3 regions of the Brevibacillus sp. YAE8 genome follow, and region 2 is predicted to be linked to each of the others. Evidence: riboswitches for the same ligand, from Rfam matches in the RefSeq annotation. Region 2 holds a riboswitch; each other region holds the start of a gene.
The links. Region 2 has a riboswitch for S-adenosylmethionine ahead of AC27IT_RS10695 (aminotransferase class I/II-fold pyridoxal phosphate-dependent enzyme). Riboswitches for the same ligand answer to the same signal wherever they lie in the genome.
Positions count from the first base shown of each region.

Region 1: another riboswitch for S-adenosylmethionine. It lies ahead of AC27IT_RS16555 (BMP family lipoprotein); the one in region 2 lies ahead of AC27IT_RS10695 (aminotransferase class I/II-fold pyridoxal phosphate-dependent enzyme).
Region 3: another riboswitch for S-adenosylmethionine. It lies ahead of AC27IT_RS25040 (sugar ABC transporter substrate-binding protein); the one in region 2 lies ahead of AC27IT_RS10695 (aminotransferase class I/II-fold pyridoxal phosphate-dependent enzyme).

Region 1 covers NZ_BAAIYG010000014.1:37,087-41,325, reverse strand. Annotated here, with positions in the region: gene AC27IT_RS16565 (DUF3298 and DUF4163 domain-containing protein) at 1-309, opposite strand, end outside; gene AC27IT_RS16560 (methyl-accepting chemotaxis protein) at 473-1,948, shown strand; SAM riboswitch class I at 2,048-2,169, shown strand; gene AC27IT_RS16555 (BMP family lipoprotein) at 2,364-3,392, shown strand; gene AC27IT_RS16550 (ABC transporter ATP-binding protein) at 3,514-4,239, shown strand, end outside.
Region 2 covers NZ_BAAIYG010000005.1:230,869-235,107, reverse strand. Annotated here, with positions in the region: gene AC27IT_RS10720 (YlaH-like family protein) at 1-222, shown strand, start outside; gene AC27IT_RS10715 (hypothetical protein) at 233-505, shown strand; gene AC27IT_RS10710 (hypothetical protein) at 749-2,137, shown strand; gene AC27IT_RS10705 (DUF5665 domain-containing protein) at 2,144-2,452, opposite strand; gene AC27IT_RS10700 (pyridoxamine 5'-phosphate oxidase family protein) at 2,628-3,083, shown strand; SAM riboswitch class I at 3,173-3,298, shown strand; gene AC27IT_RS10695 (aminotransferase class I/II-fold pyridoxal phosphate-dependent enzyme) at 3,394-4,239, shown strand, end outside.
Region 3 covers NZ_BAAIYG010000035.1:27,372-31,610, reverse strand. Annotated here, with positions in the region: gene AC27IT_RS25055 (DUF421 domain-containing protein) at 1-565, shown strand, start outside; gene AC27IT_RS25050 (GNAT family N-acetyltransferase) at 723-1,346, shown strand; gene AC27IT_RS25045 (ATP-binding protein) at 1,367-2,623, opposite strand; SAM riboswitch class I at 2,826-2,946, shown strand; gene AC27IT_RS25040 (sugar ABC transporter substrate-binding protein) at 3,064-4,086, shown strand; gene AC27IT_RS25035 (sugar ABC transporter ATP-binding protein) at 4,164-4,239, shown strand, end outside.

The DNA.
Region 1 (4,239 bases), on a different contig from region 2:
CGACCCGAGGAAGGTCATGCCGTGGGCCATTTGCGGAGTGTACGCGTAATTGCTCATGGTGACGCTGAAAATGCCGCGCTCGTTCGTTTTGATTTCGTAGCTTCCTTGCATTTGGGTATTTCCCGGTACTTGTACCCGTTGCTGTTCGTGAATCAATCCTTGGACCGTTTGCAAAATGGCGCGGTTGATGTCTTTTTCTGCTTGCTGATTGGCTAGCCCCGCCAGTTGCGGGTAATAAATAGTGGTATTCGGACGTTGGATCGTCCGCGTCAGCACGGTGGCTGGCAAAAGATTGCGTTGTTCTTCCACGGTTCTTAGTTCCTTTCCAGATGTCTTAAAATAAGGGGTATGATAGTAGCCTATTCGTCACTGGTTTTGGCTGTTCTCACTTTTTTCACAAATTAGTCAATCTGAGCGCGATATAATGGAAAAAGAATCCGATACATAAGTAGCAGGGAAAAGGGGGGCAACTATGATTCAATTGGTTCGCAACACATTAACGGACAAAGAAGGCTTTATGATTTTTATCCTATGGAACCATCTGTGGATGGCGGGACTCATTGCCTATCAAGTCGACGCTAATTTCTGGAAAGTGACGTCCCTCGGATTGCTGGTCACCCTTATTGTTTCGCCTTTTTACTTCATCAAAAGAGACAGCCATGTCATTCGTTATCTGGTAGCGATCGGACTTATGTTTTACGCGATTTCGTTCGATCATTTCACGACGTATCCAGAAGTTACGTTTCTCGCTTTTGTGGTCATGGGTTTTCTCGCGGCTTACCTGGATTGGAAGCTCGTAGTGACAGCCGGAATTGCGCAAATCATCGTGACGCTGGTCGGATTTTACACAGGATCGTACGAGATTTTCAGCGGCGATTTCACCGAGCTGAATCTGGTGCTACGCATCATGGCGATTCTGATGATGATGGGAGCGGTGACGTACCTCTGTCTGGCGGGACAAGCGTCCTTGCAGAAGGCAAACATCGCCCGCCAGGAAGCGGAAGAAAAAGAGCGTCGCCTGGGAGAGATGCTCGTCCATATCCAACAGATGACCGAGCAGATCGACCGTACGACAGAGCACGTACACGAGCATGCCGAAGGAACGAAACGCAATACGGATGAAATGATGATCGCCTTCAAGGAAGTGGCGACGGGCATGGAGTCGCAGGCGAACTCGACAGTGAAGATCGAGGAAGAGGTGCAGTCGATCGACCAGGAGATCGTGGCGGTCACCACGCAGACGAACGCGATGAAAAGCGAGTCCGACCAGAACAACCGCCGCCTGAAAGAAAGCGTCGACATGATGAAAGAGCTGTCGCAGCAAATGGAACAGATCGTTTCTGCCGTCAACGTGGCAGCGTCGACGATTCACCAGCTCAACCGCCAGGCCAATCGGGTCGAGGAAATCGTAGGAGCCATCAACCAGATTGCGACGCAAACGAACCTGCTGGCGCTCAACGCCGCCATCGAGTCGGCGCGTGCAGGCGAGCACGGCCGCGGCTTCGCCGTGGTGGCAGACGAGGTGCGCAAGCTGGCGGAGCAGAGCGCAACCGCTACACAGGAAATTACCGAGATTCTCAAATCGCTCCATCAGGAAAGCGAGAACGCTGTACAGCAGATCAGCAACGGGGAAGCTTCGGTGGCAAAAGGCCAGGAGCTGGCTGTGAAAACAGTGGCGTCGATCGAGGCGGTGCGCTCCGGCATGATGGCCTTCCTGCAGGCAGCGGAGCAGGTCGGCTCCAGCATGAACCGGGTAAAAATGCGCTCGGGCGAAGTGGCGATGGAAATGTCGACCATTACCGCTGTCACCGAGCAGTCGGTCGCCAATCTGGAGGAGCTTTTCGCCACAGCGGAAAACCAGCATCAAAAGGTGCGGGAAATTACCGAAGAGCTGGGGGAACTGAACAATCTGTCGCATCGGCTGCAGGAAACGTTTCACAGACAATAGGCGCCAAAGTGTAAAATTGGCGAGAACAGTCTGAAAAAACAATTGCTTTTTCAGTTTGTTCTGCTAGAATGAATGCATTGTAACTTGATAGTTTTTATCTCCTTATCGAGAGCGGCGGAGGGACTGGCCCGATGAAGCCCGGCAACCACTGGACATGCGTGACATGGACAGAAAGGTGCCAATTCCTGCAAAACCTGTACCGGGGTTTTGACAGATGAGGAAGAGGACGGCTTCGGACGCAAACTCTTCCTTCGGGAAGAGTTTTTTTGTTGTCAGGAGGGGGAATACACGAACGATAAAATATTTTTGTTACAAAATATTCGTGTTTAGTATTGATCTTTTCGGAAAAAAGCCGTACATTACGTAGTAGGATACAGAAAAAACGTAGAACGTTCGGATGGGAGCGGAAGACACCATGAAGAAGTTGTTGTTAGCATTCACCACTTTTGCTGTTTTGGCTGCGGGCTGTTCGGCTGGCGGAAATGCGCCTGCTGACAAGCCAAAGGAAGAAGCGGCAGGGCAAGAAGGCGCGGCGAAGAAGCGCATTGCGCTGATTTTGCCGGAAAAAATCGGGGTAAACCCGTTCTTCCAGCAAATGGACGAAGGCGCGAAAAAAGCAGGACAGGAATTTGGCGCAGAAGTAAAAAGCATCGAGTCTACTGACCACGGCGCCATCGAAGAAAATTTGCGCGTTGCGGTAGCGGAAAACTACGATCTGATTATCACTTCTTCTTTTGAAGCGGAAGACGCGCTGAAAAAAGTGGCAGCCGAAAATCCTGACCGCAACTTCGCGATTATTGATACCGTAGTAGATTTGCCAAACGTGCGCAGCGTTACCTTCCGCGAGCAGGAAGCGGCTTACCTGATGGGCGCTGCGGCAGGTCTTGCCACGAAGACAAACAAGGTCGGCATGGTTGTCGCCATGGATATTCCGCTGTTGAAAAAATGGACAGGCGGCTTCCAGGAAGGCTTGAAAGCAACCAATCCAAACGCGGAGTTCCTGGTGAACTACGTAGGAAGCTTCTCTGACCCGGCAAAAGCGAAGGAGCTGGCGCTGCTGCAAGCATCCAAAGGCGCCGACTTCATCAACGGAGCGGCAGCAGTAGGCGACCTCGGCGTGTTCGAGGCCGCGAAGGAAAAAGGCTTCTATACATCGGGACAGGACGTTGACCGCACCACGATCGACCCTGAGCACATCGTGTTGTCCCAGCTCAAAGGGACAGATGCCGCTGCGTATGAAACCGTGAAGTCGTTCGTAGAAGGCTCGTTCAAGCCGGGCGTCGTCACTTACGGCTTGAAAGAAAAAGGCGTAGGCGTAACGTATGTGACGCACGAGAGCCAGACGCCTCTGAACGCTTTTATTGGCCAGGAAGTCGTGGACAAAGTAAAAGCGATCAGCGAGGAGATTATCGCTGGTACCCGCAAAGTGCCAGACTCGTTTTAACAGCTAGCGCACAGTGCATGATTGTGACCGACTACAACTGTGTAGTCGGTCTTCCTTATATGCAAGGCAAGGAGCAGAGGCAAGGAAGAGAAAGGCTAGGCGCAAAGAAGGAGGAGCAAGGATGACCGATCGTTTGGAAATGCGGGCCATGACCAAGAAATACGGAGATTTTATTGCAAACGACAAGGTCTCGTTTTCGCTTGCTGCGGGAGAAGTCCACGCCATCGTCGGGGAAAACGGCGCGGGCAAGACGACGCTGATGAGGATGCTGTACGGCATGGAGCAGCCTACGTCCGGCGAGATCGTGCTAGGCGGCAAGCCTGTCGCTTTTCGCGGGCCGCAGGACGCCATTCGCAGCGGGATCGGGATGGTGCACCAGCACTTCATGCTGTTTGGCGAGTTTAGCGTGGCGGAAAATATCGTGATCGGCTACGAGCCGCAGCAGGCCGGATTTTTCCGCCGGAAGGACGCCGTGGAAAAGGTCCGCGCACTAAGCGAGCAGTACCGGATTCCGATAGATGCACAGGCTAGAGTGTCCAACTGCTCCATCGGCGAGCAGCAGCGTGTGGAAATTCTCAAGGTGCTGTACCAGGGAGCGGACATCATCGTGCTGGACGAGCCGACTGCCGTGCTGACGCCGCTTGAAGTTCGCGAGCTGTTGCAGACGATCCGCAATCTGGCGGAGAGCGGGAAGAGCGTCATTTTGATTACGCACAAGCTGCAGGAAGTGATGGAGGTCGCAGATCGGATCACGGTGTTGCGCGGCGGCAAGGTGACGGGCACGGTAGCGCGTAACGAGACGAATGTGGACGATCTGGCCCGGCTGATGGTCGGACGCGAGCTGCGG
Region 2 (4,239 bases):
GCTTGGATTTTGTTTGTGCAATTAATTATCGTTTACTACCTGGGGTTTGCGACGGTAATTCGCATGCCGATCTTGAAAACGTTGCTTTTATACCTTCTCCTGTTCGTCGGGGCGCTGATCTTTGCGATTTTGGACGTCCAGCTTCCTGTGAAGAGCGCGATGCTGGTCGCGATTGTCATTCTGGTCGTCGTCAAGCTGAGAATCAAACCGGAGCGAAAGTGAGGTGGCCCTCGTGAAACGTGATGATGCACTCTTTAACTGGCTGCAGATTCAAGTGGTAGCAGACGCGCGGCCGGACGATCAGTCGGCGCAGGAGACGGCGGCGTTTTTCTTGCAGATGTTGCAGGAGGACCACGCGCTTAGCGAGCTTGCCTATCGGCAGGAAGGCGGCTGGTACGTGCTGACGGCAAAGGAGGAAGCGGCGACGTTCGAGCGCAAATATCCGGCTGAAACGGTCGAGTCCTTGCTGGTCGCGATTGAAAACGAGCCTAAATACAATAGTTAAAAAAAGGGAAAAGACTCTTTCCGGCTCCGACCTGTTCGGCGGCGGAAGAGTCTTTTTTGTCGTGCGCACGGGGGCATTATTAGGCGTTCAGAGTGTCCCGGCGCGCTTTTTTGCTGTCTGGAGCCGCTGTGGGTATTAAGACGTGTTTTCGGCTGCGGTGCAACTTTTGAAAAAAACGCTACGTCTGTATGGTTGCCCACAGAAGACAGGGGATGATTGGCAAAAATAGAGGGGGAGACACCAGTGAAAAAGATCATGACCAAGCCCGTATTGGCGGTCGTCACGGCGGCGGGACTCATCGGCTGCCTGACGCCGATTTTTGCAGATGCCAGCTCCAGCAGCACGCCGGCGACCAAGGTAGTGATGAGCGACGAAGGCAAGCAGGTTACCCGCTACAACCTGAAAGAGCTTGCGAAAAACGACCCGGCTACGCTGAATATGCTGCTGAAAAACCAGGCAGACCATTTGTACCTGATTGTAGATCCGATCCATCTGAATACGAAGCTGCAAACATACATGGAAACGAACAAGTCGGAGTGGGAGCGCATTTATCGCGACTATTACGGCGACATCTGGCTGGAAGTTCGCCGCACAGAGGCGGACGAGGAACTGGTCAGCGTGAGCGCGCAGACCGAAAACGGCAAGGTGTACATCAAAGGCATCGTGACGCCGGAAGTGACCAAAGTAGTCGTGACCAAGCCGAACGGCGACTTCATCGAGGCAGTGCCGACGAGCGAGCATTCGTTTACCGTGAGCTTTGCCGCGCCGGAAACAGATTCCGTCCAATACGTCACCGTACAGGCGTATGCCGGCAGTCTGTTGGCGGACAGTGAAAAAGTTAAGCTCATCCCGCAGGCTGACGAGGAAAAAAGCAGGCTGATCCACGCCTTTTCCGTGTACGACGCCAAAAAAGCCGAATGGCAGGTAAAAGGTGTCGTCAAGCACGGAGCGGACAAGGTCGTCGTCTCCTACAACGGCGTGAAACAGGAGACGAGCTTGAAGAAGCTGTGGGACGGGGTGGACAGCTTCAGCGTGACGGTCAAGGACGTGAAGGCGAAAGCCGCAAGCGGCGAAGCGCTGGTCGAAGTATATGAAGACGGGAAAAAAGTCGACTCCGACACGATCAAAGTCGATGTCGTCAACCCACCGGACAAAGACCCTGGCGCGGCCTATGCCATTGCCGGAACGGCAGTGCACGATTTGAAGAAAAAGTCCGTTCAACTGAAAGGCACCGTCAAGGGCTGGGACGAGAAGCAAAAAGCAAAACTTGTCGTCGTCACCCCGGACGGCAAGAAAAAGGAGATCAAGCCAAACGACAAGGGCGAATACACCGTGACCTTTACCTACAAAAACCGCTCGTTTGCTGCGAAAACCGTCCATCTGGAACTGTACGCGAAAGACAAGCTGGTAAAGCAGGCGGACATCGCGCTGAGCACGAAAATTACCGCCGTGCCGAAGAAGGATGACGATAAGGACGACAAGGATAAAGACAAGCACCACTATCCAAACGGAAAAGCATACGGCTATTGGAAAAACTACGACGGCAAATGGAAAGATGGCGACAAAGATGACCGCGACGATGACCGCGACGACGACGATGACGACGACCGCGGCAAAAGAAGCGGCAAGTAGTCTCGTTTACGGCTGCTTGTAAGTCTGAACATACTCGACCAGCTCGCGGATGTAATCGCCGAGGATAGGGATCGAGAGAAACTGCGTCAAAAGCGAGCCGAGCAGCGCCAGCACGATCGCTGTTCCAATCGTCAAGCCAAGACCCCGGGCAAGCCCTGCGAGGAAATTGATCCAGAGCAGCTTGCGCGGGGCTGTGTAGTTTTGGATCACGTCTGCGAGCCGGATATCCTCCAAAAACATGGCGATTTTGTCCATGCGCTCGTTCAATTTCCTCACTTCCTGCAGCTCGTGGAGGACCTGGTCGATTTTGTGCATAAGCCGGTCTGTAGGCGTAGGTGCCACTTTTTCCAACCTCCTTATCCGGTACGGCTTTGTTTTTTACCAGTGTAGGGAAAAAAACAGGCAGAATCAAGGCGGGGAGGAAACGTTTGCCTAATGGCAGATGCGAGGGGTACAATAGACGTACTACCGTTTACGAGGAGGCATCCGAATGGCTGAAACCGTATCCCAAACCTTGTCGGAAGAACTGTTCGCGCTCCTGCAAAAAGAGCGATTTGTGACGCTCGGCACCGTCGATCACGAGACAGGAGCGCCATCGCTCAGCTCCTTGTCCTGGACATTGGCGGTGAACAGCGGACTCATCCGCTTTGCCGTGGATAACCGCTCGCGCATACTCGCCAATATTGCCAAAGAGCCGCAGGTCGTCCTGCATCTGATCGGGGCAGGCTCCTCTTTTGCGATCAACGGACGCGCCGCAGTGAAAGCCGAGCGGCTGGAGGGCGTTCCGCTGAAGCTGGCGCTGGTGGAGATCGCGATTGACTCCGTCCGAGACGTCATGTTTTACGGCTCGCGCATTTCCGTAGAACCGCAATACGAAAAGACGTACGACAAAAACGCGGCTGCGAAGCTGGACAACCAGGTCATGACTGCGCTGAAAAACGCCTAGTCAAGACGGCCGCACAACAGTGGAAAATCCTGTTGACAAAAAACCGCCGTATCCTTTAGTATTAGGTCATTCAAATTGAATAGCAAAACTTCTTATCCAGAGAGGCGGAGGGACTGGCCCGATGATGCCCGGCAACCAATCACCTGCATGTTCGTTCATGCGGGGAGATAATGGTGCTAATTCCTGCAGAGTTTTTTAACTCTGAAAGATGAGAAGGTCTTGCTTACGGTGACGTAAACAAAGCCTTCTTTCAGAGGAAAGGGGGCTTTTTTCATGCCCCTCGTACATCATTGGAGGGAGAGAGTTACGTATGAGACTGGAAACAAAATTGATTCAAGCAGGCGTAGGCAGAGATGAAAAAACAGGGGCGGTCAGCTTTCCTGTCTACTATGCCACCGCATATCGCCACCCGGCATTGGGGCAGAGCACAGGCTTTGACTATACACGCACGGCCAATCCGACCCGCACGGTTTTGGAAGAAGCCATCGCCGAGGCAGAATCGGGCGATGCGGGCTTTGCCTGCGCATCGGGAATGGCGGCGGTTCATACGGTCATGGGGCTGTTTTCCCAGGGAGATCATCTCATTGTGTCGCTCGATTTGTACGGAGGGACGTATCGCTTGTTTGAGCAGGTGCTTTCCCGCTACGGCCTGTCTTTTACGTACGTAGACTTGCGCGACCTGGAAGCGGTGCAAAACGCGCTGCGAGCCGAGACAAAGGCGATCTTCGTCGAGACGCCGACGAATCCGCTCATGCAGATTACCGATCTTCGCCAAATCGCCGGGCTGGCAAAGCAGCATGGACTTTTGACGATAGTCGACAACACGTTCATGACCCCTTATTGTCAACGCCCGCTGGAGCTTGGCGCAGATATCGTGTTGCACAGTGCGACGAAGTACTTGGGTGGCCACAACGATGTACTGGCCGGACTGATCGTGACAAAAGGCGAGGAGTTGTCGGAAAAAATCCGGTTTTTGCATAATTCCATCGGAGCGGTATTGGGTCCACAAGATAGCTGGCTGTTGGTACGCGGAATGAAGACATTGGCGCTGCGCATGGAAAGACATCAGACAAACGCGCTCGCGGTTGCAAAAAAGCTGCAGGAGCATCCGGCTGTCGCCGAAGTGTTTTACCCAGGGCTGCAAGAACACCCCGGG
Region 3 (4,239 bases), on a different contig from region 2:
CGATATTGCCGAGCCGAATGTCCACCACATTCCCATTGCGGTAGCGATTGTGGCGCTTGGGGTGCTGCAACGCGTCGTGTCCCAGTGGTCGATTGTGTCCAGGCGCTTCGGCAAAATGGTCACGTTTGAGCCAACGGTCGTTTTTTACAACGGAGAGTTTCTCGTCCCTCAACTGAAAAAGATACGCTATTCGCTCGATAACGTACTGCAAATGCTGCGGGAAAAAGACATTTTTGACCTGTCGGAGATTGAGATGGCGATCATCGAGGCCAATGGCCGACTGACTGTCCTGAAAAAATCTGCGCAGCAGCCAGTGACGAGACAAGACCTGCAAATCCGGACTGCCTCGACGGGCCTCTCCCTGCCTGTGATCGTCGAAGGGAAAATATGTAAAGAGGCGCTGAAGTACCGCGAACGGGACGAAGGCTGGCTTTTGCAGGAGCTGAAAAAAAGCGGCGTCGCCATCGAGCAGGTTTTTCTCGCCACATTGAATCGGCAAAACGACTTGCTGTTTTTTGAGAAACATCCGGACAATCCGCAGCGGGTTCCGCCCGTTCAGCATTGAGAGGAAGGCAGACAGCATGCAGCGTACAGGCGCGCCAGGCTATCCCATTCAAGGAAGCCTGTAGTTTGCCGATTTCGTTTATTAAAAAATATTTTATCAATTAAAAATAATTTTAGAGGATAAGTGTGGTTGTCATCTCAATTAGGGAGGAATGACCATGCTTGTTTTTAAGGCGATGGAGCAATGCTCGGTGGCGGAGGCCGTTTTGGCCTACAACAGAGGGTTTTCCGGCTATTTTTTCTACCAGTCCAAAACGCCGGACACGCTTATCTGGAAAATGGGGAAGGAGGAACTTTCGCCTGCGCATTCGCTGGTTGCGTTTGTAAATGGCGAGCCGGCCGGAATCGTGTTGAACGGGATATGGAACAGAGGCGGGCGAAAAATCGGCTGGAACGGAGGGACAGGGGTGGCGCCGAAGCACAGGCGCAGCGGAGTCGGGCAAGCGTTGATCGAAGCGACGTTGCAGATTTACCGCGAGCAGGGCGTGGAGCTTGCGGCGCTGGTCGCCATCTCGAGAACGTGCAGGCGGGCGGCTACGCGCTGTACAGGCGGATTTTTGATGAACAGGGAAGGCAAACGACTGCCTTGCTGTTTCAGTGTGAAGCCAGTCCCGGACGAGCAGACCGGGAGGCGATTGTCGCAAGCGCACTGGCCCATGTGTTTGCTCCGCTGGACCAGGAGCTTCATCGCCTCACCGTCAATTTGCCCGTCGCAAATGAGGCAACCACCCGAATTTTGCAAAGTGCGGGCTTTTCCACGCTGGCCGAGCAGGTTTTCATGACCAGGCCACTCGCCTAGCTGCTACTGCGGCTGATGGTACGGAAACGTAATCGTGAACTTGGTGCCGACCTTCGGCTTGCTCGACACGCTCACAGAACCGCCAAACGTGTGAATGACGTGATAGGAATAAGTCAGGCCGAGTCCGGTCCCGCTCGTTTTGGTAGAAAAATAGATCGTGCCAAGTCGTCTGATCTGGCCCTCGTCCATCCCGATGCCGTTGTCCTTGATGACGAGCAGGGCGTTGTTTTTTTCGATGAACAACGACAGGGAGACTTTCCCTTTGGCCGTCTCCGCGCATGCCTCGATGGCGTTTTTGATAAAGTTGACCAGCACCTGCTTGAACTCGTCGGGATTGGCCATGATCGTGACGGGCTTTTCATAAGCTTGCAGCTCCAACTCGACGTTGTTCATGTTGGCAAACGGCAGCATGACCTCGCGGACGACATGGAGCTGCTCGCATACGTCGATCAGCTCGGTGCGCTCCTTGAGCGGCTTGGACAGCGCCAGGTACTCCGTCAAAATCGCTTCCGTGCGCTGAATCTCGTCCATGCTGATGCGAATGTACTGATCGGTTTTCGCAATGTTTCCCGGGTCTTCCTGGATCAGGCGCAAAAATCCTTTGACGGCCGTGAGCGGGTTTCGCACCTCGTGCGCCAGTGAAGCGGCGACGTGGCTCATCGTCTCGATTTTTTCGTTTTGGGCATGGCGAATGAACAATTCCTTGTCTGATACGCATTTGCTAAATAACGACATCAACAGCCAGATGCCGACAAAATTTTGAACGGGAATCACAAGCACATGATAGGGAAGCTGATGGGATACATAGGTGGGAAAATTGAGATAGGTCAACCCCAAATCTATCAGGGAAAAAAGCGCACCCGTCAAAAGAGTAAACAGTGTTTTCCGATAACTGGCTTTGTAGCGTTGATATATCAGGAGGGAGATTGCAAACGTGGCGGCCATTACGAGCATGGCGACCCAGGTGCCTTCGCCGCCCAGATAAAAGCGGTACAGCGCTGATTCGATCAGCACGATCAAGGCGATTCGTACTCCGCCGTAGATCAGAGCGAAAAAGACGATGACGTGCCTGATGTCGAAAATGATTCCTTCGTTGACGCTCGAAGCGAAGGTCATCGCCAGAAACATGCAGACAGAGCTGGTTACGAGAATAAAGCAACGGCTATAGTTACGCATCCGGTCGCGGTAATAGATGTTGAACAAAACAAACGGTGTCAAGGCAAAAAACATTTGCAAGATTAGTTCTTTTAGTAGACTCATTAGACATCCCCATCGCAAATTTGCATGGCTTTTGCTTCAATCTACAAGGTTTCGACAAGACCTTACATAATTCCTCCAAAATTTGGACATCGAGTTGGGATTATTTTGGAGGACAAAAGCTTCAAAAACCCAGTTGACAGATGGGTAAAACAAGGATTATAGTCTGTATATATTAATACAAACGTTGCGAAAATAAAAACTACTCTTATCCAGAGAAGGCTGAGGGAATGGCCCTATGATGCCCGGCAACCTAGCTGGCAAGATCACCGTCTTGCGAGCCAAGGTGCTAACTCCAACAGGTAGCGATACCTGACAGATAAGAGGCGCGAATCTTGTCGATCAAGCCTCTTTCATCTGTTGAAAGAGGCTTTTCCTATTGGAAGGTCGTCGCCTCCTCAGCTTGAAGCTCAGCAGGAAGAAAGAAAAAGGGGGATTTTTCGATGAAAAAGAAACTGGGTCTTGTCACATCAATCGTACTGGCTGCGTCGCTGGCCTTGACCGCTTGCGGCGGGGGAGCGGACACCCAAAATCAGGCGGGAAGCGGCGCTTCCGGCGGCGAGAAGGCGAAGCGCATTGCCTTGATTATGCGCCAAAACGTCGGCACGTTTTCTGCCCAATACATTAACGGCGTGAAGCAGGAAGTCGAGAAAAACGGCGGCGAGCTGACCGTATTCAACGCAGATACCGATTTGTCGAAAATGGCCTCCAACCTCGACGCAGCGGTGAACCAAAATTTTGACGGCATCCTGATTGACCACGGTACGGCGGAAGCGCTGCAGCAAGGCACGCAAAAAGCGGTCGACAAAAAGATCCCGGTTGTGCTGTTCGACACCGATATCAAGCTGCCGGGCGTCCCTGTCGTCGAGCAAGATGACAACAAGCTGGCCGAGTTGAGCCTGGAAAAGCTGGCTGCCGATACGGGCGGCAAAGGCAACATCGTGAAAATTTGGGTAGCGGGCTTTGCGCCGATGGAAAAGCGCCAGGTAACGTATGAAGCATTCCTGAAAAAATACCCGGATATCAAGGAAATCGCCGCGTTTGGCTCGGCAACGAACAACACCGCGCTGGATACGCAAGCGCAGATGGAAGCGATTTTGAAAAAGTATCCGAACAAAGGCGACATTACAGCCGTATGGGCATCGTGGGATGAATTTGCCAAAGGGGCAACCCGTGCGATCCAGCAAGCAGGACGCACCGAGATCAAGGTGTACGGCATCGACCTGAGCGACGAAGACTTGCAACTGATCCAGGAGCCAAACTCTCCTTGGGTCGCGACAGCAGCGGTAGATCCGTCGAATATCGGACGCATTCACGCGCAGACCGTTTTCCAAAAAATGAAAGGCGAGCAAGTGCCAGACAGCGTGAAGCTGAATCCGGTGCTGGTCAAACAGGAAGACTTGCCAAAGGATAAAAAAGTAACGATGGGCGATCTGTCCCAATACGTACAAGAGTGGGGCAAGTAAGCAAATAGAGGTGGTTGGTTTGGCTATTCCCGTTGCTTTTGTCAACGGGAATCTTGTTTATTTAGGGGGTGCGAAAAGTGTCCAGCTTGCAGATGAAAGGGATTGTGAAGCAGTTTTCCGGCGTGCCTGCGTTGCGCTCCGTCGATTTTGAAG